One region of the Streptomyces sp. NPDC090741 genome, then DNA from elsewhere that is predicted to be linked to it. Evidence: riboswitches for the same ligand, from Rfam matches in the RefSeq annotation. Region 1 holds a riboswitch; each other region holds the start of a gene.
The links. Region 1 has a riboswitch for cobalamin ahead of metE (5-methyltetrahydropteroyltriglutamate--homocysteine S-methyltransferase). Riboswitches for the same ligand answer to the same signal wherever they lie in the genome.

Region 1 (9,574 bases):
CAACGGCCCACACGCGAGCGCGCACGCCGCCCGCAAGGCGCTGGACTTCTCCCTGACGTGGATGTGGCCCCGGATGCGCGGCCTCATCCCGTACGACGCCGACATGCACGCCGACGCCCGCACCCTGGCCGCCGCCGGCGCGGCCTTTGCCGGACCGGCAGCCGCGGAGCTGACCGAGTACGCCGCGGCCGCGGACACGCTCCGGGCCGGCAGCCGCGTCAACCGGCTGGAATTCCAGGGCAGCGCGTACGAGATCGCCCGCACCCGCCGCCTGGTGCGCTGGGGCCCCGACGGCCCCGAGGGCCCGCGCCCGTCCGACGTCAACACCCAGGAACCCACACGGCTCCATCCCCCTCTCGACGAGGACGGCCGGGTCCTGCCCGACAGCTGTACCCCGGAGGCCGGCGGGTAGTCTCCCCGGATGTTCTGGAGACGTCTGGGGGAACGGGGTCCGGCGGCGCACGAGAGCGCCGTCGCGGACGGGGAACGCGCCCCGTCGGCCGAGGAGGTGGCTCCGGTGGTGCTCACACCGCCGGAGCCTTGGGACCGGCGGCTCCGGTCGCCCGGCTCCCGGTCACCAACGGCGGGCAGAACCCGCTGGAGCTCGTCCTCGAACCGTACTGCTGGAGCGAGTGGCTGGAGCCGGGCGCCAAGGTCACGGTGGTGACGGTGGGCGAGGCGGACGCGGTACGGCCGTGGTCGGGAACCACCGCGCCCGATGAGCCCGTCGAACTGGACTGCTACCCGGACCAGTTGGTGGTCCGGCCCAACGGCCGTCTGGTCCTGGTCCTGGACGCCGCCAGGAACGAGCTGTACCGGTTCTGAGCCGCGCTTCACGCTTCTACCGCGACCTCTTCGGCTCGGGGCGGACGGTCCGGCCCGGTGCCTGCCGGAACTGGCTCCGGTAGGTCGAGGGGCTGACGCCCATCGTCTTCCGGAAGTGGTGGCGGAAGCCGGCGACCGTCAGGCCCACCCGGCCGGCTACCACGTCGACCGGATGGTCCGCGGATTCCAGCAGTACGGCGCCGGCCCGGATCCGCTGGTCCGTGAGCCAGCGTCCGGGCGGCAGACCGGTCGTGTCGACGAAGCGGCGTTCGAACTGCCGTACCGACAGGTGTGCGACGCCGGCCAGTTCGACGACGGCGAGACGCCGGTGGAGGTTGTCCAGGGCATGGCTCATGGCACTGCCGATGGGGTCGTCCGCGAGGGCCTCGCCCACCACGGGATGCTCCGCGAACTGGGCCTGGCCGCCCTCGCGGTGCGCCGCCACGACCATACGGCGCGCCACGCGGGCGGCGACGGCGGAGCCGTGGTCCTTGCGCACGAGGTGCAGGCAGGCGTCGATGCCTGCGGCGGTGCCGGCCGCCGTGATGACCGAGCCGTCGTCGATGTAGAGCACGGAGGCGTTGACCCTGACCTGCGGATGGCGCGCCTGGAGCAGCCCGGCGTGCCGCCAGTGCGTGGTCGCCTCCCTGCCGTCCAGCAGACCCGCGGCGGCCAGGGCGAACGCCCCGCTGCAGATCGACATCACCCGCGCCCCTCGCGCGTACGCGGCGCGCAGCGCGTCCAGAACCGCGGGAGAGACCTCATGGCGTACGTCCGCCACTCCCGGGACGATGACGGTGTCGGCAAGCCGGAGCCGGTCCAGGGGGTGGTGCACCACGATGTCGAAGCCGCCGACGACCCGGTGCGGTCCGGGTGTCTCGGCACACAGCTCGAACCGGTACCAGCCGTCCACGTCCAGCTCCGGCCGTGGGACCGCGAAGACCTCGGCGACGGTGGCGAGCTCGAACGGCGCCATCCCGTCGAAGGCGAGGCAGGTGACCTGGTGATGACGCATGACGGGATCCTAGCGGTGCCCGCCGTTTACGTCACTGTCACCGCAGCCCGTACACCCGGAGCCTGGTGCCATGAACCCTGACACCCTCGCCCCGCTCACCCTCGCTCCGCTCACCTTCGGCATGCTCGTCTTCGACGAGGTCGAAGTCCTCGACATGGGAGGCCCCTTCGAGGTCTTCAGCACGGCCGGCCGACTGGCCCGTACCGCCGCCGACGAGCCCCTGCTGCGCGTCGTCACGGTCGCGGCGGCCGCCCGGCCGGTCCGCGCCCGGGGCGGACTGAGGGTCGTGCCGGACCACACGCTCGACGAGGACCCGCCCTTCGACGTCCTGGTGATCCCGGGCGGGGTCACCACGGCCGTCGAGGAGGACGCGCAGGTCATCGACTGGCTGGCCCGGCGCCACAAGACCTCCGCGCTGACCTTCAGCATCTGCACCGGTGCCTTCCTGCTCGCCGCCACCGGCGCTCTGAACGGCCGCCCGGCCACGACCCACTGGGAGGACCAGGACGAACTGGCCGCGCGCTGGCCGGACATCCGGGTGCGCCGTGACGTGCGGTGGGTCGACGACGGTGACATCGTCACCTCCGCAGGAATCAGCGCGGGCATCGATGCCAGCCTCTACATCGTCGGGCGCCTCTACGGTGCCGAACTCGCCCACAGCACGGCCCGCCAGATGGAATACGTCTGGAGCCAGTGAGGCGGCCCGGACCCAATCGGCAGGCAGCGAGCCGGGGTCAGCCCGCCGTGTTGTCTACTACAAGGCCTTGTCCCTGTTGCATCCGGTTCTCAGGAGGTCTGGAAATGGATGAGCTGTACCCGCCGATCGAGCCGTACGAGACGGGGATGCTCGACGTCGGCGACGGCAACCTCGTGTACTGGGAGGCCTGCGGCAACCCCGACGGCAAGCCGGCACTCGTCGTTCACGGCGGTCCGGGATCCGGATGCGGGACCGAGGCGCGCCGGTACTTCGACCCGGACCGGTACCGGGTGGTCCTGTTCGACCAGCGCGGCTGCGGCCGCAGCTCACCGCACGCGAGCGACCCCACGACCGACATGCGGCACAACACCACCCAGCACCTGATCGCCGACATGGAGCGGCTACGTGAGCACCTGGGTGTGGACCGCTGGCTGCTGTACGGCGGCTCGTGGGGCTCCACACTGATCCTGGCCTACGCCCAGGCACACCCCCAGCAGGTGTCGGAGATCGTCATCGCCGCCGTGACCACCACGCGACGCTCCGAGATCGACTGGCTCTACCGCGGGGTCGGCCGGTACTTCCCCGAGCAGTGGGAACGCTTCCTCGCCGGAGCCCCGGGCACACCGCGAGACGGTGACGTCGTCGCGGCCTACGCGCGCCTCACGGAACACCCGGACGCCGCGGTACGGGAGAAGGCGACCGCAGACTGGTGTCGCTGGGAGGACGCGGTCCTGTCCGGGGAAACGAACGGCGCCTCCAACCCGTACGGCGACCGCCCCGCATCCGCGCAACTGGCCCTGGTCCGCATCTGCTCGCACTACTTCTCCCACGGCGCATGGCTGGAGGAGGGCGCCCTGCTGCGCGATGCACATCGCCTGGCCGGTATCCCGGGGGTGCTGGTCCACGGCAGGCTCGACATGGGCGGACCGCTCGACACCGCGTGGGAACTCGCCCGGGCCTGGCCCGACGCGGAACTGACTGTCGTCGCCAATGCCGGTCACCTGGGCAGCAACACGACACGCGCCCACGTACTCCAGGCCCTCGACCGATTCGCCCACCAGAGATGAGACCAGGTGGTCCGTCTCAGCCTGAGGCGGCGAGCGCAGCGGCCTGCCGGCCCGAGGTTCCGGAAATCAGGGGCATGTCTCCTCGGTCTTGGCGACAGTGAAGGCGACGGGCTGGCCGGTTAGCGCCACGCCGGCCTTCGGCTCCTGCGTGCACACCTTCCAGTTCGACTCCTGAAGCACCATGCGGCTCTGCACCGCATCCTTCACGGTGACACTCGCGTTCGTGGGCAGGGCGCCACGGACGGCCTTCATCCCCTGACCGACGAAGTTCGGCATGGTGTCCCCGGCGGGCTTCGGGGCCGGCGCCTCAGCCGCAGGGCAGGTCTCTTCGAGCTTGACCGCGCCGAAGTCGACGGTGGTGCTGGTGTCGATGCTCGCACCGGCGGCGGGGGTCTGCGAGCACACCTTCCAGTTCCGATCGAGGGCCTGGAGTCGGTCGCGGCCGAGCGCGTCGTGGGACTTCAGAATGAGAAACCCGGCGGCCTGCGCCTCGTCTTGGGCCGTTTGGAGGCCCTTGCCGACGAGGTTGGGAAGGGCTGCGGCCTTGGCGGCGGGCCCGTTGGTCGCGGGCGCGGAGGGAGTGGAACGTGCCGCGCTCGGGCCGCCGGCGGGCCGGTCCGGGGCCGGGGCGCTCTGCGGGTTGCACGCAGTGAGGGCGAGGGCGGCAACTGCCGCTGACACGGAGGCGATTCGGTGTGTGTGCATCGCGTCATATTCGCCGGGATGGAGCCGCTGCGTGAGGGCTGTGACCGGTCTGTGACGCGCGATGGTCCTCGCGAGTACGGGTGGCTCTGGATCGGGCGGCATTCGGGCCGGAACGTCGGGAGGCTGACGTTCCGGCCCGGATGGAGATCAGACGGTTGCGCCGGCGGTTTCCGCGCGGACTTCGTGGGCCGCGGCCACCAGGTTCTGCAGGGATGCGCGGGTCTCGGGCCAACCGCGGGTCTTCAGACCGCAGTCGGGGTTGACCCAGAGGCGTTCGGCCGGGATGGCCTCCAGGCCCTTGCGGAGCAGGGCCGCCGCCTCGGCGGCGGAGGGGACGCGCGGCGAGTGGATGTCCCACACGCCGGGGCCGGCCTCCCGCGGGTAGCCGTGCTCGGCGAGCTCGGTCGCGACCTGCATGTGGGAGCGGGCTGCCTCCAGGCTGATGACGTCGGCGTCGAGATCGTCGATGGCCTGGACGATGTCGCCGAACTCCGCGTAGCACATGTGCGTGTGGATCTGGGTCTCGGGACGCACGCCCGAGGTCGTCAGCCGGAAGGCCTCCGTGGCCCACGCCAGGTAGTCGGCATGGCCGTCGGTGCGCAGCGGGAGCGTCTCACGCAGTGCGGGTTCGTCGACCTGGATGACCGAAGTACCGGCGGATTGCAGGTCGTTGACCTCGTCCCGCAGGGCAAGTCCGACCTGGCGGGCGGTCTCGCCGAGCGGCTGGTCGTCGCGTACGAAGGACCAGGCGAGCATCGTGACCGGGCCGGTCAGCATGCCCTTGACCGGCTTGGCCGTCTGCGCCTGGGCGTACGTCGTCCAGCGCACGGTCATCGGATCCGGCCGGGAGATGTCCCCGGCCAGGACGGGCGGGCGCACGTAGCGCGTGCCGTAGGACTGCACCCAGCCGTGCTGGGTGGCGAGGTAGCCCGTCAGCTGTTCGGCGAAGTACTGGACCATGTCGTTGCGTTCGGGCTCGCCGTGTACGAGGACGTCGATGCCGGCCTTCTCCTGGAAGGCGATGACCTCGCGGATCTCGTCCTTGATGCGCTTCTCGTAGCCGATGGTGTCGATGCGGCCGGCCCGCAGGTCGGCTCGGGCCACCCGCAGTTCACCGGTCTGCGGGAAGGATCCGATGGTCGTCGTGGGCAGCAGCGGCAGGCCCAGGTGGGCCCGCTGGGCGGCCGCCCGGTCGGCGTACGGCTGGGCCCGGCGGCCGTCCGCGTCGGTGATCGCCGCGGTGCGGGCCCGGACCGCGGGGTCGCGGGTGATCGGGGAGGTGGCACGGGAGGCCAGGTCGGCGCGGTTCGCGGCCAGTTCGGCGGTGATGGCGTCGGCGCCCCGGGCGAGTCCGCGGGCCAGCGTGGTGATCTCGTTCGTCTTCTGGCGGGCGAAGGCCAGCCAGCGACGGACCTGCGGATCGATGTCGCGCTCAAGAGCCGCGTCCAGCGGGACGTGGAGGAGGGAGCAGGAGGCGGCGACGTCGACGCGGTCGGCGAGAGCGAGGAGGGTACCGAGGAGGGACAGCGACTTGTGGTAGTCGTTGATCCAGATGTTGCGGCCGTTGACCACGCCCGCGACCAGGCGCTTGCCCGGAAGCCCGCCGACGGCGGCGAGGTCGGCGAGGTTGGCGGCGGCCCTGTCGGTGAAGTCGAGGGCCAGGCCTTCGACGGGTGCCTTCGCCAGGACGGGCAGGGCCTCGCCGAGGCGGTCGAAGTAGGAGGCGACGAGCAGTTTGGGGCGCTCGGTCAGGGCGCCGAGCTCCCGGTAGGTGCGCGCGGCGACGTTCAGCTCGGCCGGGGTGCGGTCCTGGACCAGGGCCGGCTCGTCGAGCTGCACCCACTCGGCGCCCGCCGCGCGCAGGTCGGCGAGCACCCGGGCGTAGACGGGCAGCAGCCGGTCCAGGAGGGTGATCGGCTCGAAGTCGGCGGCCACGCCGGGGGCGGGCTTGGCGAGGAGGAGGTAGGTGACCGGGCCGACGAGGACCGGGCGGCCCGCATGACCGAGCGTCAGGGCCTCCTTCAGCTCGGCGACCTGCTTGGCGGAGTCGGCCGTGAAGACGGTGTCCGGCCCCAACTCCGGTACGAGGTAGTGGTAGTTGGTGTCGAACCACTTGGTCATCTCCAGCGGGGCCACGTCCTGGGTGCCGCGCGCCATCGCGAAGTACCCGTCGAGCGGGTCGGCCGTGACGGCCGCCCGGTGGCGGTCGGGGATCGCGCCGACCATGACCGTGGTGTCCAGGACGTGGTCGTAGTACGAGAAGTCGCCGGTCGGAACCTCGGTGATGCCGGCCCCTGCCAGCTGGGCCCAGTTGGCCCGGCGCAGGTCGCGGGCGGTCTCCCGGAGGGTCTCCGCGGTGACGCGGCCCTTCCAGTAGCCCTCGACGGCCTTCTTCAGCGCGCGGTCGTGGCCTTGCCGGGGGTAGCCGTACACGGTGGCCTGTACTGCCGCGGCTGCGGACTGGGTGGTCACGGAACTCTCCTTCGCGAGCGTGTCTCCATGGACCCGGTGAGGGCCGAGGACGCGAAGGGTGCCGCAGCGGGCGGACCCCCGGGGTCACGTACGACGGGTACGCGACGGGGAAGATCCGCCTGGAGCACGCCGACCCGCCCACGAGGTCACCGGGAAACCGGGCGCGGTCGTTCGCGCACGGGCAACGGGCAGGTCTTCGGACTCGCGGGCACGTCTCGTCGTACGAGACTCCTACTGGCCGTCGCTTCCCAGAATCGGTTCCGGTCCCAGTGCGTATGACGGCGGTCGTTCCCGCTCACCGCTGCGGGGCAGTCCCGGATTCCCACCGGGTTCCCTCTTACGACGCATCCCGCCTGGCGGACGGGGCGAACCAGCTGCGAGGCCCACAGTAGGTCGATGACCGGGGAATGAACACCGCTTTCCACATGCCGGACGCTGAAATGAGACACGGCGGGGGTGCGGCGACACCACTCGCCACACCCCCACCGCTCCCGCGTGCCTCCGGAGCACCCTCGGCCCGGAGACCGTGCCGGGGCGCTCAGCCCCGGCCGTACGTGTGGAACCCGCGGCCGGTCTTACGGCCCAGCAGTCCCGCCTGCACCATCCGCCGGAGCAGCGGGGGCGGGGCGTAGAGCGGTTCCTTGAACTCTTCGTAGAGGGACTCGGCGATCGCCGCGACCGTGTCGAGGCCGATCAGGTCGGCGAGCTTGAGCGGTCCCATCGGGTGGGCGCAGCCCAGCTCCATCCCCGCGTCCACGTCCGCGGCGCTCGCGAAGCCGGATTCCGCCATCCGGACGGCCGACAGGAGGTAGGGGATCAGCAGCGCGTTGACGACGAACCCGGCCCGGTCCCGGGAGCGGACCACGGTCTTGCCCAGGGTGTCGCGGGCGAAGTCCTCGACCGCGGCGAGGGTGTCCGCCGACGTGTGGAGGCAGGACACGACCTCGACGAGCGGCAGGACGGGCACGGGGTTGAAGAAGTGCAGGCCCACCACCCGGTCCGCCCGGCTCGTGGCCATGCCCAGCCGCATGACCGGGATGGCCGACGTATTGGTGGCGAGTATCGCCTCCGGGTCCTCGACGATCTTGTCGAGCGCGGTGAAGACCCCCGTCTTGGCATCCGGGTTCTCGGTCACCGCTTCGATGACGAGCTGCCGGTCGGCGAGGTCCTCCAGGTCCCCCGTGAACACCAGCCGGGTGAGGGCGTCCTCGGCGGAGATCCGGTCGAGCTTCCCGCGCTGAACGGCGCGCTCCAGGGAGACGGCGACGCGCTGACCGGCGGCGCGGGCTGCGGTGGCGTCCACCTCGGCGACGACCGTGTCGAGTCCGGCACGCGCGCACACCTCGGCGATGCCCGCGCCCATCCGACCCCCGCCGACGACTCCGACGCGCCGGATCCGGGCCGGCCGCACGCCGGCGTTCACGCGCTCACCTGCACGGCGGTGCGACGGACGAGGTGGCGGGTGTAGGCCTCGGGGGTGAAGAAGGCGGGCAGCTGCACCGAGAGCGCACTGTCCACGAAGACCTCCCGCGCCTCGGGAACGAGGGCCCGCGGGTCCTCCGCTTCCAGGGCCGCGCATTCGGCGTCGAGGAGGTCGGTGACCACCGCCCGGTCCACCCGGTCGTGGCGGAGCCACTGCCAGATCTGGACGCGGGCGATCTCTGCGGTCGCGGCGTCCTCCATCAGCCCGTTCAGGGCGACCGCTCCGCTGCCGCGCAGCCAGGCGTCGAAGTAGCGCAGGGCCACGGCCACGTTGGAACGGATGCCCTCCTGCGTGGGCGGTGCGGCGATCCGGCGTACGGACAACAGGTCGGCAGCCGTGACCTCGACGTCCTCGCGGGTCCGCTCCAGCTGGTTCGGACGGTCTCCCAGGACGCTGCCGAAGACCTCGCGGCAGACGGGGACGAGCCCGGGGTGGGCGGCCCATGAGCCGTCGAAGCCGCCCTCCGCCTCCCGTTCCTTGTCGAGCCGCACCTTGGCGAGGGCGGCGGAGTTGGCGTCCGCGTCCCGGCTGGGGACGTGTGCGGCCATGCCGCCGATGGCGTGGGCGCCGCGCCGGTGGCAGGTCCGTACGAGGAGTTCGGTGTAGGCGCGCATGAAGGGGGCGGTCATGGTGACCTCGGCGCGGTCGGGGAGCTGGAAGTCGGTGCGGTGACCGAACGTCTTGATCAGGCTGAAGAGGTAGTCCCAGCGGCCGGCGTTCAGCCCCGCGCTGTGCTCGCGCAGCTCGTGGAGGATCTCCTCCATCTCGAACGCGGCCGTGATCGTCTCGATCAGGACGGTCGCGCGGACGGTGCCTCGCGGGATTCCGAGGAGGTCCTGGGCGTACACGAAGATGTCGTTCCACAGGCGGGCCTCGTACCGGTTCTCCAGCTTGGGGAGGTAGAAGTACGGGCCGTACCCGGCGTCGATCTGCCGCTGCGCGCAGTGGAAGAAGTACAGGCCGAAGTCGACGAGGGAGGCGGACACGGGCCGGCCGTCGATCTCCAGGTGCTCTTCGAGGAGGTGCCAGCCCCGCGGGCGCACCATGATCGTGGCGAGGTCCGGCCCGAGGCGGTACTCCTTGCCCTCGGGGGTGGTGAAGTCGATGCGCCGGTCGATGGCGTCGATCAGGTTGATCTGGCCGCCGATGACGTTGTTCCAGGTGGGGGCGGTGGCGTCCTCGAAGTCCGCCATCCACACCCTCGCACCGGAGTTGAGGGCATTGATCGCCATGCGGCGTTCGGGCGGTCCGGTGATCTCGACCCTGCGGTCGTTCAGACCGGGGGCGGGCGGGGCCACGCGCCAGTCGGT
Region 2 (9,574 bases), on a different contig from region 1:
TCGAGCGAGGCCCGCGCCTCCTGTCCGAGGCCGTAGTCCTCGTACAGGACCGGCAGTTGGTGGTCGCGAATGTGCTCGAACTCCTTCGTGCGCTGCACCATCAGGTCGGCGACGATCCGATGCGCCTGCGGGTAGTCGATGTCGAAGAAGTTCTGGGTGACGAGGACGTGGTTGTGCACCTCGCCCTCGACCTCGATCTCCTTCTGGTACGAGAAGAGGTCGTTGGTGATGCACCCGACGTCCGCCGCCGCGCTCTCCAGCGAGCGCATCACCCCGTCCCGGTAGACCTCGGGCGGGACACCGTCGCCCTCGTGGCCGAACTTGGCCAGGAACATCGTCAGGTACGAGCCGAACGTGAAGCGGCGCATCTCGGCGTAGTCGACCGGGTCCGGAATCCGGTTCATGACGGCGTTGCCGATCTCCCAGACCCAGCTGTCCAGCATTCCGATGACGTGCCCGCGCAGCTCCGCGCGCATCACGGAGCTCATCCCCGCGACGGTCCGGGCCCACAGGTCCTTCAGGCTCCGCTCCATCGGGGTGACCGGCTCCGGGGCCTCGGCCGGGTCGACCGGGATCATGGAGATCAGCCGGTCCGTCGTCACCCGGGCCGCGCCGGGGGACTTCGATCCGGCGAACACCTTGGGGTAGTAGTCGTCCGCGTACGTGCCCCAGGCCAGCCACTGCGCGCTCAGGCACAGGGCCTCGGCCGTGGCGTCGGGGTCGATGCCCGCCGAGCACAGGGCGAAGTCCATGCGGACCAGCTTGTCCTCGTCCCAGATGTCGGAGCCGGGATCGCCGGGCTGCGGCTGGAGCAGGCCCATCTCCCGGCACCAGAGCACCAGTTCGCGGCGGGCCCGGTCCAGGTGCCGGCTGAGGGTGAGGGGGAAGGGCATGTAGAAGTCGGGCAGCAGCGAAGGGCCCACCTTCCGGAACGGGACGTGCGTGAAGCTGCGGCGGCGCATCTCCATGGCGCGGGGGTTGAACACCGAGCGCAGGTCGAGGGCGGCGGTGCCCCGCCCGCTGGGCAGGAAGGGCAGGGTGAGCGGGGTCGCGCCCGCCCTCTTGGCCTCCCCGTTCATGTAGCGGCTGGAGACCATGTGCCACTCGTGGCCGCCGGACTGCCAGTCCTGCAGGCCCTTCGCGTACGCGAGTACGGACGCCATCTCGACGGGGTCGAGGCCGTGCTGGGCGGCGAGCGCGGGGACCTCGGCGAGGGCCGTGTACTCGAACTGCTGGAGCCGCGAGGTCAGCAGGTCGTTCGACAGGTCGGCGGCCTCCTGGGTGGTGCAGTCGAGGAAGGTCTCCAGGACCAGGATGGCGTTGGAGAGTTCGCCCTCCTGCTCCACCTCGCGCTGGTACGAGAAGATGTCGTTGCGGATGTGCACCGCGTCGGAGAAGGCGTCGCGGAGCACTTCGAGCGGGCGCGCGTGCGCCACCCGGGCCGGCACCTCGGCGGACACGTACTCGATCAGCCCGGCCGACCAGGGGGCGCCGCCGACCTTGCGGCGCATCTCGATGTACTCGAGCGGGTTGGCCACGCGGCCGATGTTGATGTTGTGGAGCTCCCACATCGACTCGTTGAGGAGGTTCCGCGTCGACTCGGAGAACCGTTCCCTCCAGTCCATCGACATCGCGGGCACGGTGCGCGACCACAGGTCCTTCAGGCCCGCCTCGACCGGGTTCGCCGGCTCGGGGAACCCGTCGGCGAGGTCCATCGGCATGAAGGCGGCCAGCCCGTCGAGGTACTTCTTGGCGCCCTCGCGGTCCTGGGTGCGCTTGTAGACCTCCAGGAAGTGATCGTCGAAGAAGAAGACCCACACGTACCAGTCGGTGACCAGGTTCAGCGCGTCGCCGCCGCAGTCGGGGTGGGTGTACGAGCACAGCAGCGCGTAGTCGTGCGAGTCGAGGTCCCGCTCGTCCCAGACGCCGGACCCCTCAAGCATCCCGAAGCCGCGGGCCCACTGCTTGGTGTGCGCTCGCGCGGCCTCCAGGTGGGGGTTCGGGCGGGCCGGATACGGCACATAGAAATCCGGCAGTTGAAACGGCTGTGTCACGGCGGGCTGGACCTTTCCGTCCGAGGGCGCGGGGCCCTTGCCTGCGGCCCCCCGCACGAGATCAGCAGCCCTCTACCCCTGCCGTCACCGGGACCAGGAAGAGTTCACCGCTTCAGGTGACGGACGACCCGTTCCGGGGCGCGGGTGCCTCGTGGGGGATACGGGCACGAAGAATGCCGTCCGCCTCGCCCGGGTCAGGGGCGAGGCGGACGGCATCTGCGGTGCCGGGCCTGCGGAGCGGACTACTCCGCCTCGGCCTCCAGGTTGCCTTCCGTGTCCAGGTAGACCTGGCGGAGGGATTCGAGGACCTGGGGGTCCGGCTTTTCCCACATGCCGCGGGACTCGGCCTCCAGGAGGCGTTCCGCGATGCCGTGCAGGGCCCAGGGGTTGGCCTCCTCCAGGAACGCGCGGTTCTCCGGGTCCAGGACGTACGTCTCCGTCAGCTTGTCGTACATCCAGTCCGCCACCACGCCCGTCGTGGCGTCGTAGCCGAAGAGGTAGTCCACCGTCGCGGCCAGCTCGAAGGCGCCCTTGTAGCCGTGGCGGCGCATCGCCTCGATCCACTTCGGGTTCACCACGCGGGCCCGGAAGACCCGGCTGGTCTCCTCGACCAGGGTCCGGGTCTTCACGGTTTCGGGACGCGTGGAGTCGCCGATGTACGCCTCCGGGGCCGTGCCGCGCAGGGCGCGGACCGTGGCCACCATGCCGCCGTGGTACTGGAAGTAGTCGTCCGAGTCGGCGATGTCGTGCTCACGGGTGTCCGTGTTCTTCGCGGCCACCGTGATCCGCTTGTACGCGGTCTCCATCTCCTCGCGCGCCGCCCGGCCCTCCAGGCCGCGGCCGTACGCGTAGCCGCCCCAGACCGTGTAGACCTCCGCGAGGTCGGCGTCCGTACGCCAGTCGCGGGAGTCGATCAGCTGGAGGATGCCGGCGCCGTACGTGCCCGGGCGCGAGCCGAAGATACGGGTCGTCGCGCGGCGCTCGTCGCCGTGGACGGCCAGGTCGGCTTGCGCGTGGGCCCGGATGTAGTTCTGGTCCGCGGGCTCGTCCAGGCTCGCCGCCAGCCGGACCGCGTCGTCCAGCAGGCCGATGACGTGCGGGAACGCGTCCCGGAAGAAGCCCGAGATGCGCAGGGTGACGTCGATCCGGGGGCGGGCGAGTTCCGCGAGGGGGATCGCTTCGAGCCCCGTGACGCGGCGCGAGGCCTCGTCCCAGACCGGGCGGACGCCGAGCAGGGCGAGGGCCTCGGCGACGTCGTCGCCGGAGGTGCGCATCGCGCTCGTGCCCCACAGGGACAGGCCCACGGAGGCCGGCCACTCGCCGTTGTCCGTGCGGTAGCGGGTCAGGAGGGAGTCGGCCAGGGCCTGACCCGTCTCCCACGCGAGGCGGGAGGGGACGGCCTTCGGGTCCACGGAGTAGAAGTTGCGGCCCGTGGGGAGGACGTTCACCAGGCCCCGGAGGGGGGAGCCCGAGGGGCCAGCCGGGACGAAGCGGCCGTCCAGGGCCGAGACGACGTGCGCGATCTCGTCCGTCGTGCCGGCCAGCCGCGGGACGACCTCGCGCGCGGCGAAGTCCAGTACGGCCGCCACGTCCGCCGAGTAACCGGCCGCGACCGAAGCCACCGCCTCCGGCGCCCAGTTCGCGTCCTCCATCGCCTGCACCAGCGCGCGGGCCGCCTCCTCCGCCTCGTCGGCGGTCGTCCGGGTGGCCGCGGACTCGTCCAGGCCGAGCGCCTCGCGCAGGCCGGGCAGGGCCGTCGTACCGCCCCAGATCTGGCGGGCGCGCAGGATCGCGAGGACCAGGTTGACCCGGGCCTGACCGGTCGGCGCGCCGCCCAGGACGTGCAGGCCGTCGCGGATCTGGGCGTCCTTGACCTCGCACAGCCAGCCGTCGACGTGCAGCAGGAAGTCGTCGAAGCCGTCGTCGTCCGGGCGCTCCGCCAGACCCAGGTCGTGGTCGAGCTTCGCGGCCTGGATCAGCGTCCAGATCTGGGCGCGGATGGCCGGCAGCTTCGCCGGGTCCATCGCGGAGATCTGCGCGTACTCGTCGAGGTGCTGCTCCAGGCGCGCGATGTCGCCGTACGACTCCGCGCGCGCCATCGGCGGCACCAGGTGGTCGACCAGGGTGGCGTGCACGCGGCGCTTGGCCTGGGTGCCCTCGCCCGGGTCGTTGACCAGGAAGGGGTAGATGAGGGGGAGATCGCCGAGCGCGGCGTCCGGTGCGCAGGCCGCGGACAGGCCGGCGTTCTTGCCCGGCAGCCATTCCAGATTGCCGTGCTTGCCCAGGTGGATCATCGCGTCGGCGCCGAAGCCGCCGTCCTCCGCGCGCGCCTGGATCCAGCGGTACGCGGCCAGGTAGTGGTGCGAGGGCGGCAGGTCCGGGTCGTGGTAGATCGCGATCGGGTTCTCGCCGAAGCCGCGCGGGGGCTGGATCAGGATGAGCAGGTTCCCGCGGCGCAGGGCCGCGAGGACGATGTCGCCCTCCGGATTGGCCGAGCGGTCCACGAACATGTTGCCCGGGGCCTCGCCCCAGTGCTGCTCCACGCTGCCCCGCAGCTCGGCCGGGAGCTCGGCGAACCACCGCTTGTAGTCGGCGGCCGGGATCCGGACCGGATTGCGGGCCAGCTGCTCCTCGGTCAGCCAGTCCTGGTCGTGGCCGCCGGCCTCGATCAGGGCGCGGATCAGCTCGTCGCCGTCGCCGGAGACCAGGCCCGGGATGTCCTCGACGGGGCCGAAGTCGTAACCGCCCGCGATGAGGGTTCGCAGCAGTTCCACGGCGCTGGCCGGGGTGTCGAGGCCGACCGCGTTGCCGATGCGGGAGTGCTTGGTCGGGTACGCGGAGAGGACGAGCGCGACCTTCTTGTCGCGGCGGGCGATGTGCCGCAGCCGGGCGTGCCGCACGGCGATGCCGGCGACGCGGGCGGCACGCTCGGGGTCGGCCACGTACGCCGGCAGCCCGTCCTCGTCGAACTCCTTGAAGGAGAACGGGACGGTGATCAGGCGGCCGTCGAACTCGGGCACGGCGACCTGCGTCGCGGCGTCGAGCGGGGACAGGCCCTCGTCGCTCTCCTCCCAGGCGCTGCGCGAGCCGGTCAGGCACAGGGCCTGGAGGATCGGGACGCCGAGCGCGGCGAGCGCGCCCGCGTCCCAGGACTCGTCGTCGCCGCCGGCCGAGGCCGTGGCGGGCTTGGTGCCGCCGGCCGCCAGGACCGTGGTGACGATCGCGTCCGCCGACTCCAGCTCGGCGATCAGCTCCGGCTCGGGGCTGCGCAGGGAGGACACGTACAGCGGTACGGGCGTGCCGCCGGTCTCCACGATCGCGTCGCACAGGGCGTGCACGAAGGCGGTGTTGCCGCTCATCTGGTGGGCGCGGTAGTAGAGCACCGCGATGCGCGGGCCGTACGGGCGCACCGGGGTGCGCTCCAGCGGGCCCCAGGTGGGTGCGGCGGCGGGCGGCTCGAAGCCGTGGCCGGTGAGCAGCACGGTGTCGGAGAGGAAGCGGGCCAGCTGGCCGAGGTTGGCGGGGCCGCCGTGCGCGAGGTAGCCGTGCGCCTCGGCCGCGATGCCGATCGGGACCGTCGAGGCCTCCATCAGCTGGGCGTCCGGGGCCTGTTCGCCGGTGAGGACGACCACCGGGCGGGTCTGGGCCGGCGCCAGGAGCAGGTCGAGGCCGTCCTGCCAGGCGCGCAGCCCGCCGAGGAGGCGTACGACGACCAGGTCGACGCCGTCGAGCAGGGCGGGGAGGTCGTCGAGGGGAAGGCGGGAGGGGTTCGCGAACCGGTACGGCACGGGGCCGTCCGCGGCGGCGCGGGCGCTGAGCAGATCGGTGTCGGACGTCGACAGCAGCAGGATCATGCGGCGGCATGCCTTCCTCGGGGTTTCCGCGCCCCGGGCAGTGTGGACAGCGGGAGTTCCTGACTCACCCGGCGGATCGCTCCGCGGGGTTCACAGTGGCGGGACCGCGCCGGATTCGCACCGGGCTTCCTCCCAGCGGGCCACGTGGCTCCGCCGGTGGTCATCTTAGGTGGCCTTCTCCCCGGCCGGGAGTGGGGGTGGCCCGCGCCCGGGGAGCGGATCCGGGCAGGTCGGGTGGAGGGTGGGGCGGAGGGGGCGGGTGGTGACGGACACAGGTCGGGCTCGGGGAATCGTGGGTATGCTCGCCGCCATGCCGCCCCAGCCCCCTTCCGCCGCATCGCGGGACGAACCGGTTATACGTGACCGCGGTGACGCCTGCCCGGGTGCGCTGCGGCTGCACGCGGCGGACGACGGGCACCTGGCCCGGATCCGGATACCCGGCGGGATGCTCGACGCGGACGCGGCCCTGCTGCTGGCCGATGCGGCGGACCGGCTCGGCGACGGGCACATCGACCTCACCTCGCGCGGCAACGCGCAGCTGCGCGGGCTCGGCGCGAGCTGCGGCGGCGAACTGCAGACCGTGCTCGTGCGCGCCGGGCTGCTGCCCGCCCCCACCCACGAGCGGGTCCGCAACATCGTCGCCTCGCCGCTGACCGGCCTGGACCGCCGCGGTCTGCCCGACGTGGCGCCCTGGGTCGCGGAGCTGGACCGGCTGCTGTGCGCGAGCGCGCCGGCGGCCGGGCTGTCCGGGCGCTTCCTGTTCGCCCTCGACGACGGCCGCGGGGACGTGACCTCGCTCGCCGCCGATGTGAACCTGGCCGCCGTCCGGGACGGGGGCCGGGCCCTGCTGTGGACGGCCGACGCGGCGGACGCCCTGCTCGTGGCCGCCGCCGATGCGCCGCGGGCCGCGCTCGTCGCCGCCGCGTACTTCCTCGACGCCGTCCGCCGGGCCGGTACCCGGGCCTGGCGGGTCTCCGAGCTGCCTGCCGAACAGGCTCTCCGTTCCGATGAGTTGGGCGCTCGGCTGGCCGCCGCCGGGGTATCGGCCTCCGTGGTACGGGGCCGCGCCGCCCTGCGCGGACCGGCCCCCGAGCCGGGCGTGGTCCAGGGCCCGGGCGGCGCCGCCGCGCTCAGCGTGTTCGCTCCGCTGGGCCGTCTGACCACCGCGCAGTGGCGCCGGCTGGCCGGCCTCACCGGCCGCGTCCGCCTGACCCCCTGGCGCGGGATCGTCGTCCCCGGCCTGCCCGCCCACGCCGCCGACGGCGCGCTCGCCGCCCTCGCCGGGGCCGGGCTCGTGACCGGCCCCGAGGATCCCTGGCGGTCCGTCACCGCCTGTACGGGGCGGCCCGGTTGCGCGAAGTCCCTGGCGGACGTACGCGCCGACGCACGTGCCGTCGTAGCGCAGCAGGCGGAGGCCGAGGCCCAGGCTGAGACTCCGGCGCAGGCCCGAGCCCAGACGCCCGCGCAGGCGACCCGCCTGCTGCCCGTGCACTGGTCCGGCTGCGAACGCCGGTGCGGGCACCCGCGCGGCACCGCCTGGGCGGACGTGGTCGCCACCGCCGACGGGTACGACCTCTGCGCGGCCGGTCGCGCCCCGCGCCGCGGTCTCCCGGCCTCCGAACTTCCCGCGGCCCTCGCGGCCGTACGCCGCACCACCTCCCACGACGCAGCGAAGAAATGAGCGAGTACACAGTGTTCGAGTACGAGAAGGACGGCGCGGCGATCTACCGCCAGTCCTTTGCCACGATCCGCGCCGAGGCGGACCTCTCCGGGCTGCCCGCCTCCGTGGCCCAGGTCGCGGTGCGCATGATCCACGCCTGCGGAATGACCGACCTGCCCCGGGACCTCGGCTACACCCCGGACGTCGTGCTCCGGGCGCGGGCCGCGCTGAACGCGGGCGCGCCGATCCTCTGCGACGTGCAGATGGTCGCAAGCGGCGTCACCCGCAAGCGGCTGCCCGCGGGCAACGAGGTGATCTGCACCCTCTCCGACCCCGCCGTGCCGGCCCTCGCCGCCCGGATGGGCACCACGCGCAGCGCCGCCGCCCTCGAAGTCTGGCGCGACCGCGGCCTGCTGGAGGGCTCCGTGATCGCCGTCGGCAACGCGCCGACCGCGCTGTTCCGGCTGCTGGAGATGATCGAGGAGGGTGCCCCGCGCCCCGCCGCCGTCATCGGTGTCCCGGTCGGCTTCATCGGCGCCGCCGAGTCCAAGGACGCCCTCGCCGCCCACGCTTCCGGGCTCGACCACCTGATCGTGCGCGGCCGTCGTGGCGGCAGCGCCATCGCGGCCGCCGCCGTCAACGCGATCGCGAGCGAGGAAGAATGAGCACGGGAACGACCTCCGGAAAGCTGTACGGCGTCGGGCTCGGCCCCGGCGACCCCTCCCTGATGACGCTGCGGGCCGTCGAGGTGATCGCCGAGGCGCAGGTCGTCGCGTACCACAGCGCCCGCCACGGCCGCTCGATCGCCCGCTCGATCGCCGCGAAGCACCTGCGCGCCGACCACATCGAGGAGCCGCTGGTCTATCCGGTCACCACCGAGACCACCGACCACCCCGGCGGCTACCAGGGGGCGATGGAGGAGTTCTACGAGGCGTCCGCCGCCCGGCTGGCCGCGCACCTCGACGCCGGCCGGACCGTCGCCGTGCTCGCCGAGGGGGACCCGCTCTTCTACGGCTCGTACATGCACATGCACAAGCGGCTCGCCGACCGGTACGAGGCCGAGGTGATCCCCGGAGTGACCTCGGTGAGCGCCGCCGCGGCCCGCCTCGGCACCCCGCTCGTCGAGGGCGAGGAGGTGCTGACGATCCTGCCCGGCACCCTGCCGGAGGAGGAGCTCACCGCCCGCCTCGCCGCCACCGACTCGGCGGTCGTGATGAAGCTCGGCCGTACCTTCCCCGCCGTACGCCGGGCCATGGAGGGCAGCGGCCGGCTTGCGGAGGCCCGGTACGTGGAGCGCGCCACCATGGCGGGGGAGCGGACCGGCCTCCTCGCCGACACCGACCCCGACAGCGTCCCGTACTTCGCCGTCGCCGTGGTGCCCAGCCGCATCGGCAACCCGGGCAGCGTGCCGTCCGGCCCCGGCGAGGTCGTGGTCGTCGGCACCGGACCGGCCGGGCCGCTCTGGCTCACCCCCGAGACGCGGCGGGCGCTGGCCGACGCCGAGGTGCTCGTCGGGTACACCACGTACCTGGACCGGGTCCCCGCGAAGCCGGGCCAGGTACGGCACGGCTCCGACAACAAGGTCGAGTCGGAGCGCGCCGAGTTCGCGCTCGACCTCGCCCGCCGCGGCAAGCGCGTGGCCGTGGTCTCCGGCGGCGACCCGGGCGTGTTCGCCATGGCCACCGCCGTGCTGGAGGTCGCCGGGCAGCCGGAGTACAAGGACGTGCCCGTACGGGTGCTGCCGGGGGTGACCGCCGCCAATGCGGCAGCCGCCGCGGCCGGGGCCCCGCTCGGCCACGACTACGCCACCATCTCCCTGTCGGACCGGCTCAAGCCGTGGGAGGTCATCGCGGAGCGGCTGCGCGCCGCCGCCGCGGCGGACCTGGTGCTCGCCCTGTACAACCCGGGCTCGCGCAGCCGGACCTGGCAGGTGGCCCAGGCCAAGGAGCTGCTGCTGGAGCTGCGTTCGGAGCAGACCCCGGTGGTCGTCGCGCGGGACGTGGGCG
Region 3 (9,574 bases), on a different contig from region 1:
CACGAGGTCGGCATCACGGTCAACCGCAACGCGATCCCGAACGACCCGCGGCCGCCGATGGTCACCTCGGGTCTGCGGATCGGTACGCCGGCGCTGGCCACCCGCGGTTTCGACGCCGAGGCCTTCACCGAGGTCGCCGAGATCATCGCGCAGGCGCTCAAGCCCGCGTACGACAGCGAGGACCTCAAGGCGCGCGTCTCCGCGCTCGCCGCGAAGTTCCCGCTGTACCCGACGCTCTAAGCGCCGGCCTGGAAGGGCCCGGCCCCGTATTGCACAGGGCCGGGCCCTTCGCATGACCAAAGCCGTCCGTAGACGCCGCCGTGGAGCGGGAACGTGACCTGACCCACGCCTAACCGCAACCTCGCGCACCCGGTCCGGCAGACGAACCGTTCACTTCACCACGTTAAGCTCGTCTGTCGGACAAAATCCGAACAATCACCCCTCTCGAAACCCCCGAAGCCCCCGAACCACCCGCACCACCGCTCCTGCCCCCTCCCACCCCGCGAGCAGACAAGGGAGTCCGCCACCGTGGCCATCTCCGTCTTCGATCTCTTCTCCATCGGCATCGGCCCCTCCTCCTCCCACACGGTCGGCCCGATGCGGGCCGCCCGCATGTTCGTGACCCGGCTGAAGAAGGACGGCGTACTCGCCCAGACCGCGGCCGTCCGGGCGGAGCTGTACGGGTCCCTCGGCGCGACCGGCCACGGCCACGGCACGCCCAAGGCGGTGCTGCTGGGCCTGGAGGGCCACTCCCCCCGCTCGGTGAACGTGGAGACGGCCGACGCCGAGGTGGAGCGCATCCGCACGACGGGCCGCCTGCGCCTGCTCGGCACCGAGATAGGGGCCGCGCACGAGATCGCCTTCGACGAGCCGAGCCAGCTGATCCTGCACCGCCGCCGGTCCCTGCCGTACCACGCGAACGGCATGACGCTCTTCGCGTACGACGCCGCGGGCGCCCCACTGCTGGAGAAGACGTACTACTCGGTCGGCGGCGGCTTCGTGGTGGACGAGGACGCGGTCGGCGAGGACCGGATCAAGCTCGATGACACGGTGCTGAAGTACCCCTTCCGCAGTGGCGACGAGATGCTGCGCATGGCCCGGGAGAGCGGCCTGTCGATCTCCGCGATGATGCTGGAGAACGAGAAGGCCTGGCGCACCGAGGAGGAGATCCGCGAGGGCCTGCTGGAGATCTGGCGGGTCATGCAGGCGTGCGTCGGGCGCGGCATGTCGCGTGAGGGCATCCTGCCGGGCGGCCTGAAGGTCCGGCGCCGGGCCGCGAACACCGCCCGCAAGCTCCGCTCCGAGGGCGACCCGCAGGCGCTGTCGATGGAGTGGATCACCCTCTACGCGATGGCCGTGAACGAGGAGAACGCGGCCGGCGGCCGGGTGGTCACCGCCCCGACGAACGGCGCCGCGGGCATCATCCCGGCGGTCCTGCACTACTACGTGAACTTCGTGCCGGGCGCCGACGAGGAGGGCGTGGTCCGCTTCCTGCTGGCGGCCGGTGCGATCGGCCTGCTCTTCAAGGAGAACGCCTCGATCTCCGGCGCCGAGGTCGGCTGCCAGGGCGAGGTCGGCTCGGCCTGCTCGATGGCGGCGGGCGCCCTCGCCGAGGTCCTGGGCTGCACCCCGGAGCAGGTGGAGAACGCGGCCGAGATCGGCATGGAGCACAACCTTGGCCTGACCTGCGACCCGGTCGGCGGCCTCGTCCAGATCCCGTGCATCGAGCGCAACGGCATGGCGGCGGTCAAGGCCGTCACCGCGGCCAAGATGGCCATGCGCGGCGACGGCACCCACAAGGTCTCCCTCGACAAGGTCATCAAGACCATGAAGGAGACCGGCGCCGACATGAAGGTCAAGTACAAGGAAACCGCCCGCGGCGGCCTGGCGGTCAACGTCATCGAATGCTGACCCTTTGATCCGGCACGCATGAAGAAGGAGGGGCCCGGCGCGGTGCGCCGGGCCCCTCCGGCGTCCACAACACGGTGAATTCGCAGGCCAATTGAGGTTTGGTGCGAGTTGATCACGCTTGAGGGCGAACCCTCCGCCCCGGGCTGGTTTCTCCATGATCACATGCGCCATGGTGATCACGTGACGTCGCGGCCACACCCCCGGCGGTCGGCCAACCGCCTTGGACCGCAGCCTTTTTGTGCACTGGAGGACTTCATCATGGCAAGCAACCGCAGCATCCGTGTCCTGGCGGCTGTCGCAGCGCTCCCCTTCGCCGTCGCGCTCTTCGCGGGCACGGCCCAGGCCGACAACGGAGCCGGTGCGGGCGTCTCGTCCAACGCCGCCGTCGGCGAGATCCTCGGCAGCGGGGTCGCCGGCAGCAACGTCGGCAACTCCTCCACCACCCAGCAGATCGCCACGGGCTCCGGGGCCTCCAACCAGAGCAACGGCGCCCAGGCCAACGGCGCCGGGTTCACCGCCATCGGGCAGTCCAACGACTCGTTCGTGTTCAACCCCGTCCCGTAACGGACCGGTGACGCGGCGGCCCGCCCTCCCCCCGGAGGGCGGGCCCCTTCGCGTGCCCGCCCGGTTCCTGTGAGAAGACGGGCCCAGCGGCCCCCGGGGTCGGGACCTTCGGCCCGCGGGGGCGGCCGCGGGGTGGGCTAGCTTGCCCGAGGGGGCCCGAGAGGGCCACAAGCCCCCCGGCCGGGACACGACAGAGAGGCGCAGCGCATGGACGGCATCGAGTACCGCGTCCTCCCGCTCCGGCTGGAGGCCTCGCCCGAGCCCGTGCCGGTGTGCGGGGCCTTCACGTACCGCCGCGACCGGCCCTACGAGCTGGCGCTCGACTTCCGGGGCGCCGGGATGCACCTGGCGCGCTGGGTGTTCTCCCGGGACCTGCTGCTCGACGGGGAGATCTGCGCGACGGGCGAGGGGGACATCCAGGTGTGGCCGCGGTGGCAGGGCGGGGAGCCGCGGGTCTTCCTCGCCTTCAGCAACGGCGCGCAGAGCTGCGTGGTGTCCGCCCGGGCGAAGGACGTACGGGCGCTGTGCCGGCGGCTGGTCGGTCTGGTGCCGCGGGGCGAGGAGCGGCGGCACTACGACCTCGACGCCGAGCTCAGCACCCTCCTGCCCCGATAGGGGAGGATTGAGTACTTTTCCTTTTGGTTTGGTCCGGTTTGGGTGCAACCGTGAGCCTGCCGGGAGTGTCCTCAGCAGTGACACCGGTCCCCGCCTCCGAAGAACCAGGGGGACGTCATGAACCACCTCCGCCGCCGACAGCTCGTGGCCCTCGCCACAGGTGCGCTGCTCACCGCCGGGATCACCCTCGCCGCACCGGCCTCGGCCGCCGTTCGGCCCACGCCCACGCCCACGCCGCTCGTCGTGAACGCCCGCTGGGGCGGGCACTGCACGTACGACCGCATCGTCATCGACCTGCGGGGATACGTCCCCCAGGCCACCGTCACCCGCGTCCCCCGGCTGGTCCACGACGGGTCCGGCGCACCCGTCCCGCTGGCCGGGAAGTACTTCCTGGAGATCCGGCTGCATCCCGCCGCGGCGCACGACCGCGCGGGCGACAGCACGTACCACGGCCCGAAGCTGGTCAAGATCCATCTGCCGCAGCTGAAGGGCCTCGCGCTGACCGGCGACTTCGAGGGGTACGTAACCTTCGGCGCCGCCTTCGGCGCCAAGCCCTCCGTCAGCTCCTTCAAGCTGCACGCGCCCGAGCGGTTCGTGCTGGACGTCGCGCACCGCAACGTGTGCCGGTAGGGGTGGGGGCGAGGCGCGGGCGGGTGCCACCGGGTGCCCGCCCGCGCCCGCTCCACCGGATCAGCCCACCGGGCGGATCCGCATCCGGCCCGGGTCCCCGTTGCCGAACCAGTCCTGCGTGCACGCGTCCGGCCCGGCCCGGCCCGGCCGCGCCCACCCAGTCCGAGGCAGGCGGCCAGGGCCCCCTGCCCGTGGGCATTCGGGTGCATGGACTCCTCCAGCGTGCCTTGCGTGTTCGCGTGGTCCAGGAAGCGGAACCACTCGTCCTGGCGCGCGTCCGGGCCGCTCGGGCCCACCTGCTCCGTGCCGAGCGAGCACAACTCGTGCCCGGCCAGCGCGTCGCGCAGGTCCATGTAGTCGGTGCCGCGGGCCCCGGCCACCGACTTGACCATGTCGCCGATCTGCGGGACGAGCGTGTACGCCGCCCAGGTCGCGTCGCGGTCGTTGAAGGGGCAGCCGTTGCTGTCCTTGCAGGACCTGCTCGCCTGCGCGGAGCGCGTCAGGGCTCCTCTGGTCCAGACCGTCGACTGACTGCGCGCCATGGGCATCACGGTGCCCGACATCGGCCGGATCCTCCGGGAGGCCCTCGCCCGGGTGCCGGGTCCGGCAGACCCGACCCAGGCATGAGGATTCCGGTTCTCCTGGCTCAGCGGTGCTCGGGGTTCGGGAAGTCGAAGCGGCAGCCGGCGTCCCACTCCGAGCGCTGGTTCCCGTGCGCCGGGATGCCGCCCGCGCGCTTGAGCAGGGCGGCCAGGTGCATGAGGTTCCAGGACATGAAGGTGGTGTTCCGGTTGGTGAAGTCGTTCTCGGGACCGCCCGAGCCGGGGTCGAGGTACGAGGGCCCGGGCCCGGCCTCGCCGATCCAGCCCGCGTCGGCCTGCGGCGGGATCGCGTAGCCGAGGTGCTGGAGGCTGTAGAGGACGTTCATGGCGCAGTGCTTCACCCCGTCCTCGTTTCCGGTGATGAGCGCGCCGCCGACGCGCCCGTAATAGGCGTACTGCCCCTGCTCGTTCAGGATCGAGGAGCAGGCGTAGAGCCGCTCGATGACCTGCTTCATCACGGAGCTGTTGTCGCCGAGCCAGATCGGGCCGCACAGCACGAGGATGTCGGCGTCCATGATCTGGCTGTACAGGACCGGCCACTGGTCGGTTTCCCAGCCGTGCTCGGTCATGTCGGGCCAGACGCCGGTGGCGATGTCGTGGTCGACTGCGCGGATGAGCGAAGTCCGGGCGCCGGCCGCCTCCATGACCGCGCGGCTCCGGTCGATCAGGCCCTCGGTGTTGCTCGTCTCGGGCGAGCGCTTGAGGGTGCAGTTGACGTAGACGGCGGTCAGGTCGGAGTAGTCGTATGCGGCGGCCACCCCGCCAGCCTGCACGGCGGCGGCCGGGGCCGCCACCGGACCGCACCCGTTCGGGCCGGGTTGGTGCCGGTCCGTCCGTCCGACTAGGGTCAACGGGCCTTGGTGTTCGGGAAACCGGTGGAAGACCGGTGCGGCCCTCGCCACTGTGAACGGGAAGTCCGGCTCCATCCTGCGGGAAGCCACTGGGCGGCGCGGGAGGTTCCGCACCGCCCGGGAAGGCGGAGCCAGGGCATCAGCACCCGTGAGCCAGGAGACCGGCCGAGGCGCGTCGTCCATCCACGAGGTGCTGGAGAGGTCTCCCCACACATGCATATAGCCGAGGGGTTCCTGCCCCCTTTGCACGCGGTCGCCTGGGGCGCCGCGTCCGCTCCGTTCGTCGTCCACGGTGTCCGCGCCCTCACCCGCGAGGTGAAGGCGAACCCGGAGAGCACGCTGCTGCTCGGGGCGTCCGGAGCATTCACTTTCGTCCTGTCCGCCTTGAAGATCCCGTCGGTGACGGGCAGTTGCTCGCACCCCACCGGGACCGGGCTCGGGGCGATCCTGTTCCGGCCGCCGATCATGGCGGTGCTCGGCACGATCACCCTGCTCTTCCAGGCGCTGCTGCTGGCGCACGGCGGGCTGACCACCCTCGGCGCGAACGTCTTCTCGATGGCGATCGCCGGGCCCTGGGCGGGGTACGGGGTCTACCTGCTGCTGAAGCGCTTCGCCGTCCCGCTGATGGTGACCGTCTTCTTCGGCGCCTTCTTCGCCGACCTGGTCACCTACTGCGTGACCTCCGTGCAGCTGGCGCTGGCCTTCCCCGACCCGGGTACCGGGTTCGCGGGCGCCCTCGCGAAGTTCGGAGGCATCTTCGCGGTCACCCAGATCCCGCTCGCGGTGAGCGAGGGGCTGCTGACGGTGCTCGTGATGCGGCTGCTGATGCAGTCGAGCAAGTCGGACCTGGTCCGGCTGGGCGTGGCGAAGCTGAGCGGGCGCAGCGGGCAGGAGGCGACGGTCCGATGAGCCGGAACGCGAAGATCAACGGCCTGCTGCTGCTCCTCGTGGCGATGCTTGCCGTACTGCCGATCGCGCTGGGTATGGGCGAGGGCAAGGAGGAGCCGTTCACGGGCGCCGACGCGCAGGCGGAGACGGCGATCACCGAGCTGAAGCCGGACTACGAGCCGTGGTTCTCGCCGCTGTACGAACCCCCCTCGGCGGAAGTGGAGTCGGCGCTGTTCGCCCTCCAGGCGGCACTGGGCGCGGGCGTGCTCGCGTACTACTTCGGCGTCCGCAAGGGCCGCCGCCAGGCCGCTGCTGCCGCCGCTGCCGCCGCTGCCGCGAGTGCCGCGGGTCTCCCCGCGGGCCCGGCTCCGACGGCGGATCCCGCCGCCGCGGAGTCGTAGCCGGTGCTGCCGATCGACGTGGCGGCGCACGGCAGTCGGTGGCGCCGCCGCCATCCCTTGGAGAAGGCCCTGCTGGGACTCGGGCTGACGGTCACCGCCGTGTGCCTGCCGCCCTGGCCCGGCGGGCCGCTGGTCGCCGCCGCCACCCTGGCCGTGCTCCTCGGCCCGGCGGGCGTGGCCGGGCGGCAACTGTGGCGGGCCTTCCGGATCCCGCTGGGCTTCTGCTTCACCGGCGCGCTGCCGCTGCTCGTCGCCGTCGGCGGCCCGGCCGGGTTCGTCTCGCTCGCGCCCGACGGCCCCCGGCATGCCGCCGAGTTGCTGCTGCGGACCTCGGCGGCCTCCCTCGGAGTGCTGCTGTTCGCCTTCACCACCCCCGTCTCGGACGTCCTGCCCCGGCTGGTCCGGGCCGGGGTCCCGGCGCCGGTGGTGGACGTGGCCCTGGTCATGTACCGCATCGGCTTCCTGCTGCTGGACTCGATGGCCCAGGTCCGGCGCGCCCAGGCGGCCCGCCTCGGCCAGTCCGGGCGGGCGGCGCTGTGGCGTTCGCTGGCCGGGCTCGCCGCGACCTCCTTCGTACGGGCCTTCGATCGCGCGGCGCGGCTCCAGGAGGGCCTGGCCGGGCGCGGCTACGACGGCGCGCTGCGGGTCCTCGTACCGGAGGCGGCCCTGTCGTGGCGGTTCCTGGCGGCGTCGGGGGCCCTGCTGGCGGCCCTGATCACCCTGACCCTCACCCTGAAGGGGCTGTACCCGTGAACCCGTTGGACCGCTCGAACCCGTTGGTGGAACTGGCCGGCGCCGGCTACGCGTACGCGGACGGCCCGGTGGTCCTCGCCGACGTGGACTTCGCCATCGCCGAGGGCCGGGCGCTGGTCCTGCTCGGCCGCAACGGCAGCGGAAAGACCACGCTGATGCGGCTGCTGAGCGGGGGCCTGCGGCCCGGCTCGGGCTCGCTGCGCCTCGACGGCACGGCGGTCTCGTACGACCGGGCGGGGCTGACCCGCCTGCGCTCGGCGGTGCAGCTGGTCGTCCAGGACCCGGACGACCAGCTGTTCGCGGCCTCGGTCGAGCAGGACGTGTCGTTCGGCCCGATGAACCTGGGGCTGGCGGCGGACGAGGTCCGCGCCCGGGTGGACTCGGCGCTCGCCGCGCTGGACATCACGGCGCTGCGGGACCGCCCGACGCACCTGCTCTCGTACGGCCAGCGCAAGCGCGCGGCGATCGCGGGGGCGGTGGCGATGGCTCCCCGGGTGCTGATCCTGGACGAGCCGACGGCGGGCCTGGACCCGGACGGGCAGGAGCGCCTGCTGGACGTCCTGGCGGGGCTGCGCGCGGCCGGCACCACGGTGGTGATGGCCACGCACGACGTCGACCTGGCGGTCCGCTGGGCCGACGACGCGGCGGTCCTGACCCCGTCGGGCATCCGCACGGGCCCGGCGCAGACCCTCCTGTCGGACCCGCAGCTCCTGGCCTCGGCAGGGCTGCGCCAGGCCTGGTCCCCGGCGGTGGCGTCCTTCCTCCGCGCCCACGCCCTCCTGGCCCCCCAGGCCCCGGGTCCGAAGACCCCGGAAGCCCTGTCCGCCTGGCAGTAGCGGCCGGCACCGGCGCCGGCATCCCTAGGATGGCCGCATGTCGCTGCCGCACGCCATCCTCACCGCCCTGATGGAGAAGCCCTCGTCGGGGCTGGAGCTGACGCGGCGGTTCGACAAGTCGATCGGATACTTCTGGTCCGCGACGCATCAGCAGATCTACCGCGAGCTCGGCCGGCTGGAGGAGGCCGGGCTGATCCGGGCGCTGCCCAGCGAGGTGCCCGTACGGGGGCAGAAGAAGCAGTACGAGGTCCTGGACGCCGGCAGCGCGGAGCTGGCGCGGTGGGTCGGCGAGAGCCAGGACCCGAAGGCCATCCGGGATCCGCTGCTGCTGCGGATCCGGGCGGCCGCCGTGGTGGGGCCGCACGGGCTGGCCGCGGAGCTGCGGCGCCATCTGGAGCTGCACCGGCGGCAGCTGGCGGTCTACGAGGCCATCGAGGAGAAGGACTTCCCGCCGGGGCGGGACTCCGACGAGGACCGGCTGCGGCGGCTCGTCCTGCACGGCGGCACCGGCCTGGAGACGTTCTGGCTGCGCTGGCTGGAGGAGGCCCTGGCCGAGGTCGAGGACATGGCCTGACCAAGGCAGAGCCCCCGCCCGCCCGGCAGGAGGGCGGTACGGGGGCTCTCGCAAGGGCTGGCTTACTTGTTCAGGGCGGTCCAGAACTCGTCGAAGCTCATGCGGCCGTCGCCGTTCGCGTCCTTGGCGGCGATCACGGCGTCCGCGACGGCGCCGGTGACGAACGCGTCGCCCATCGCCTTCATGGCCGCGCTGTACTCGTCCGCCGTGACGAAGCCGTCACCGTCCGCGTCGAACTTGCCGAACGTCGCCCGCGCGCTCTCGATGTCAGCCACTGGGATCCACCCCTTCTCGGTGCTTGTTGACCGGCCAAGGGTAGCGGCAGCCCGGCCCGGCCCCTCCCGCGGGTCCCGGCGCCGTGACCTAGGGGGTGTCTTACGGATCAGGCCGGGCCCGCGGCCGATCCGGCCTGATCCAAAAGACACGGCCTAGCGGAAGATCCCCGTGTGGCCGAGCGAGTAGCGGCCCGGCTGCGGGTAGACGGCCAGGCCGTGCGGGCCGCCGCCCACCCGGATCTTGGCGAGCTGCTGACCGGTCGCCGTGTCGATCGCGTAGACCTCGGAGTTGTAGCGCCCCGACAGCCACAGCACCTTGCCGTCGGCGGAGACGCCGCCCATGTCCGGGCTGCCGCCTTCCGGCAGCTCCCACTTCTTCGTGAGCTTGTTCTGCTTGAAGTCGAAGACGGAGATGCTGCCCTCGCCCCGGTTGGAGATGTACATCTCCCTGGAGTCGCGGCTCACGTACAGGCCGTGCGTGCCCTTGCCGGTGGGCAGCAGCTTGGGGATGTCGAACTTGTCCCCGCTGAGCACCCACATGCCGTTCGCCATCATGTCCGCGACGTAGAAGGTCTTCCCGTCCGGGGAGACCTTCACGTCCTGCGGCATCGCGCCCTCGAACGGCAGTTTCTGCTGGCCGACGACCTCCATCTTCTCGGTGTCGACCTTGAGGA

Region 2: it holds a riboswitch for cobalamin, as region 1 does, so the genes downstream of both, cobN (cobaltochelatase subunit CobN) here and metE (5-methyltetrahydropteroyltriglutamate--homocysteine S-methyltransferase) in region 1, are expected to answer to the same signal.
Region 3: it holds a riboswitch for cobalamin, as region 1 does, so the genes downstream of both, ACIQU4_RS01185 (energy-coupling factor ABC transporter permease) here and metE (5-methyltetrahydropteroyltriglutamate--homocysteine S-methyltransferase) in region 1, are expected to answer to the same signal.

The regions. Positions count from the first base shown of each region.
Region 1 is NZ_JBIVXF010000006.1:392,430-402,003, forward strand. It holds gene ACIQU4_RS19455 (DUF5954 family protein) at 1-412, shown strand, start outside; gene ACIQU4_RS19460 (hypothetical protein) at 541-825, shown strand; gene ACIQU4_RS19465 (DJ-1/PfpI family protein) at 842-1,840, opposite strand; gene ACIQU4_RS19470 (DJ-1/PfpI family protein) at 1,911-2,537, shown strand; gene pip (prolyl aminopeptidase) at 2,642-3,604, shown strand; gene ACIQU4_RS19480 (hypothetical protein) at 3,671-4,285, opposite strand; gene metE (5-methyltetrahydropteroyltriglutamate--homocysteine S-methyltransferase) at 4,457-6,781, opposite strand; cobalamin riboswitch at 6,951-7,171, opposite strand; gene ACIQU4_RS19490 (3-hydroxybutyryl-CoA dehydrogenase) at 7,320-8,204, opposite strand; gene aceB (malate synthase A) at 8,201-9,574, opposite strand, start outside.
Region 2 is NZ_JBIVXF010000022.1:71,631-81,204, reverse strand. It holds gene ACIQU4_RS38620 (germacradienol/geosmin synthase) at 1-2,054, opposite strand, end outside; gene cobN (cobaltochelatase subunit CobN) at 2,297-5,908, opposite strand; cobalamin riboswitch at 5,941-6,079, opposite strand; gene cobG (precorrin-3B synthase) at 6,219-7,589, shown strand; gene ACIQU4_RS38605 (precorrin-8X methylmutase) at 7,586-8,233, shown strand; gene ACIQU4_RS38600 (precorrin-2 C(20)-methyltransferase) at 8,230-9,574, shown strand, end outside.
Region 3 is NZ_JBIVXF010000001.1:255,970-265,543, forward strand. It holds gene glyA (serine hydroxymethyltransferase) at 1-240, shown strand, start outside; gene ACIQU4_RS01155 (L-serine ammonia-lyase) at 529-1,911, shown strand; gene ACIQU4_RS01160 (hypothetical protein) at 2,170-2,475, shown strand; gene ACIQU4_RS01165 (SsgA family sporulation/cell division regulator) at 2,683-3,090, shown strand; gene ACIQU4_RS01170 (hypothetical protein) at 3,208-3,720, shown strand; gene ACIQU4_RS01175 (hypothetical protein) at 4,111-4,251, shown strand; gene ACIQU4_RS01180 (flavodoxin family protein) at 4,367-5,116, opposite strand; cobalamin riboswitch at 5,164-5,358, shown strand; gene ACIQU4_RS01185 (energy-coupling factor ABC transporter permease) at 5,387-6,082, shown strand; gene ACIQU4_RS01190 (energy-coupling factor ABC transporter substrate-binding protein) at 6,079-6,462, shown strand; gene cbiQ (cobalt ECF transporter T component CbiQ) at 6,466-7,215, shown strand; gene ACIQU4_RS01200 (energy-coupling factor ABC transporter ATP-binding protein) at 7,212-8,051, shown strand; gene ACIQU4_RS01205 (PadR family transcriptional regulator) at 8,089-8,625, shown strand; gene ACIQU4_RS01210 (EF-hand domain-containing protein) at 8,688-8,900, opposite strand; gene ACIQU4_RS01215 (YncE family protein) at 9,054-9,574, opposite strand, start outside.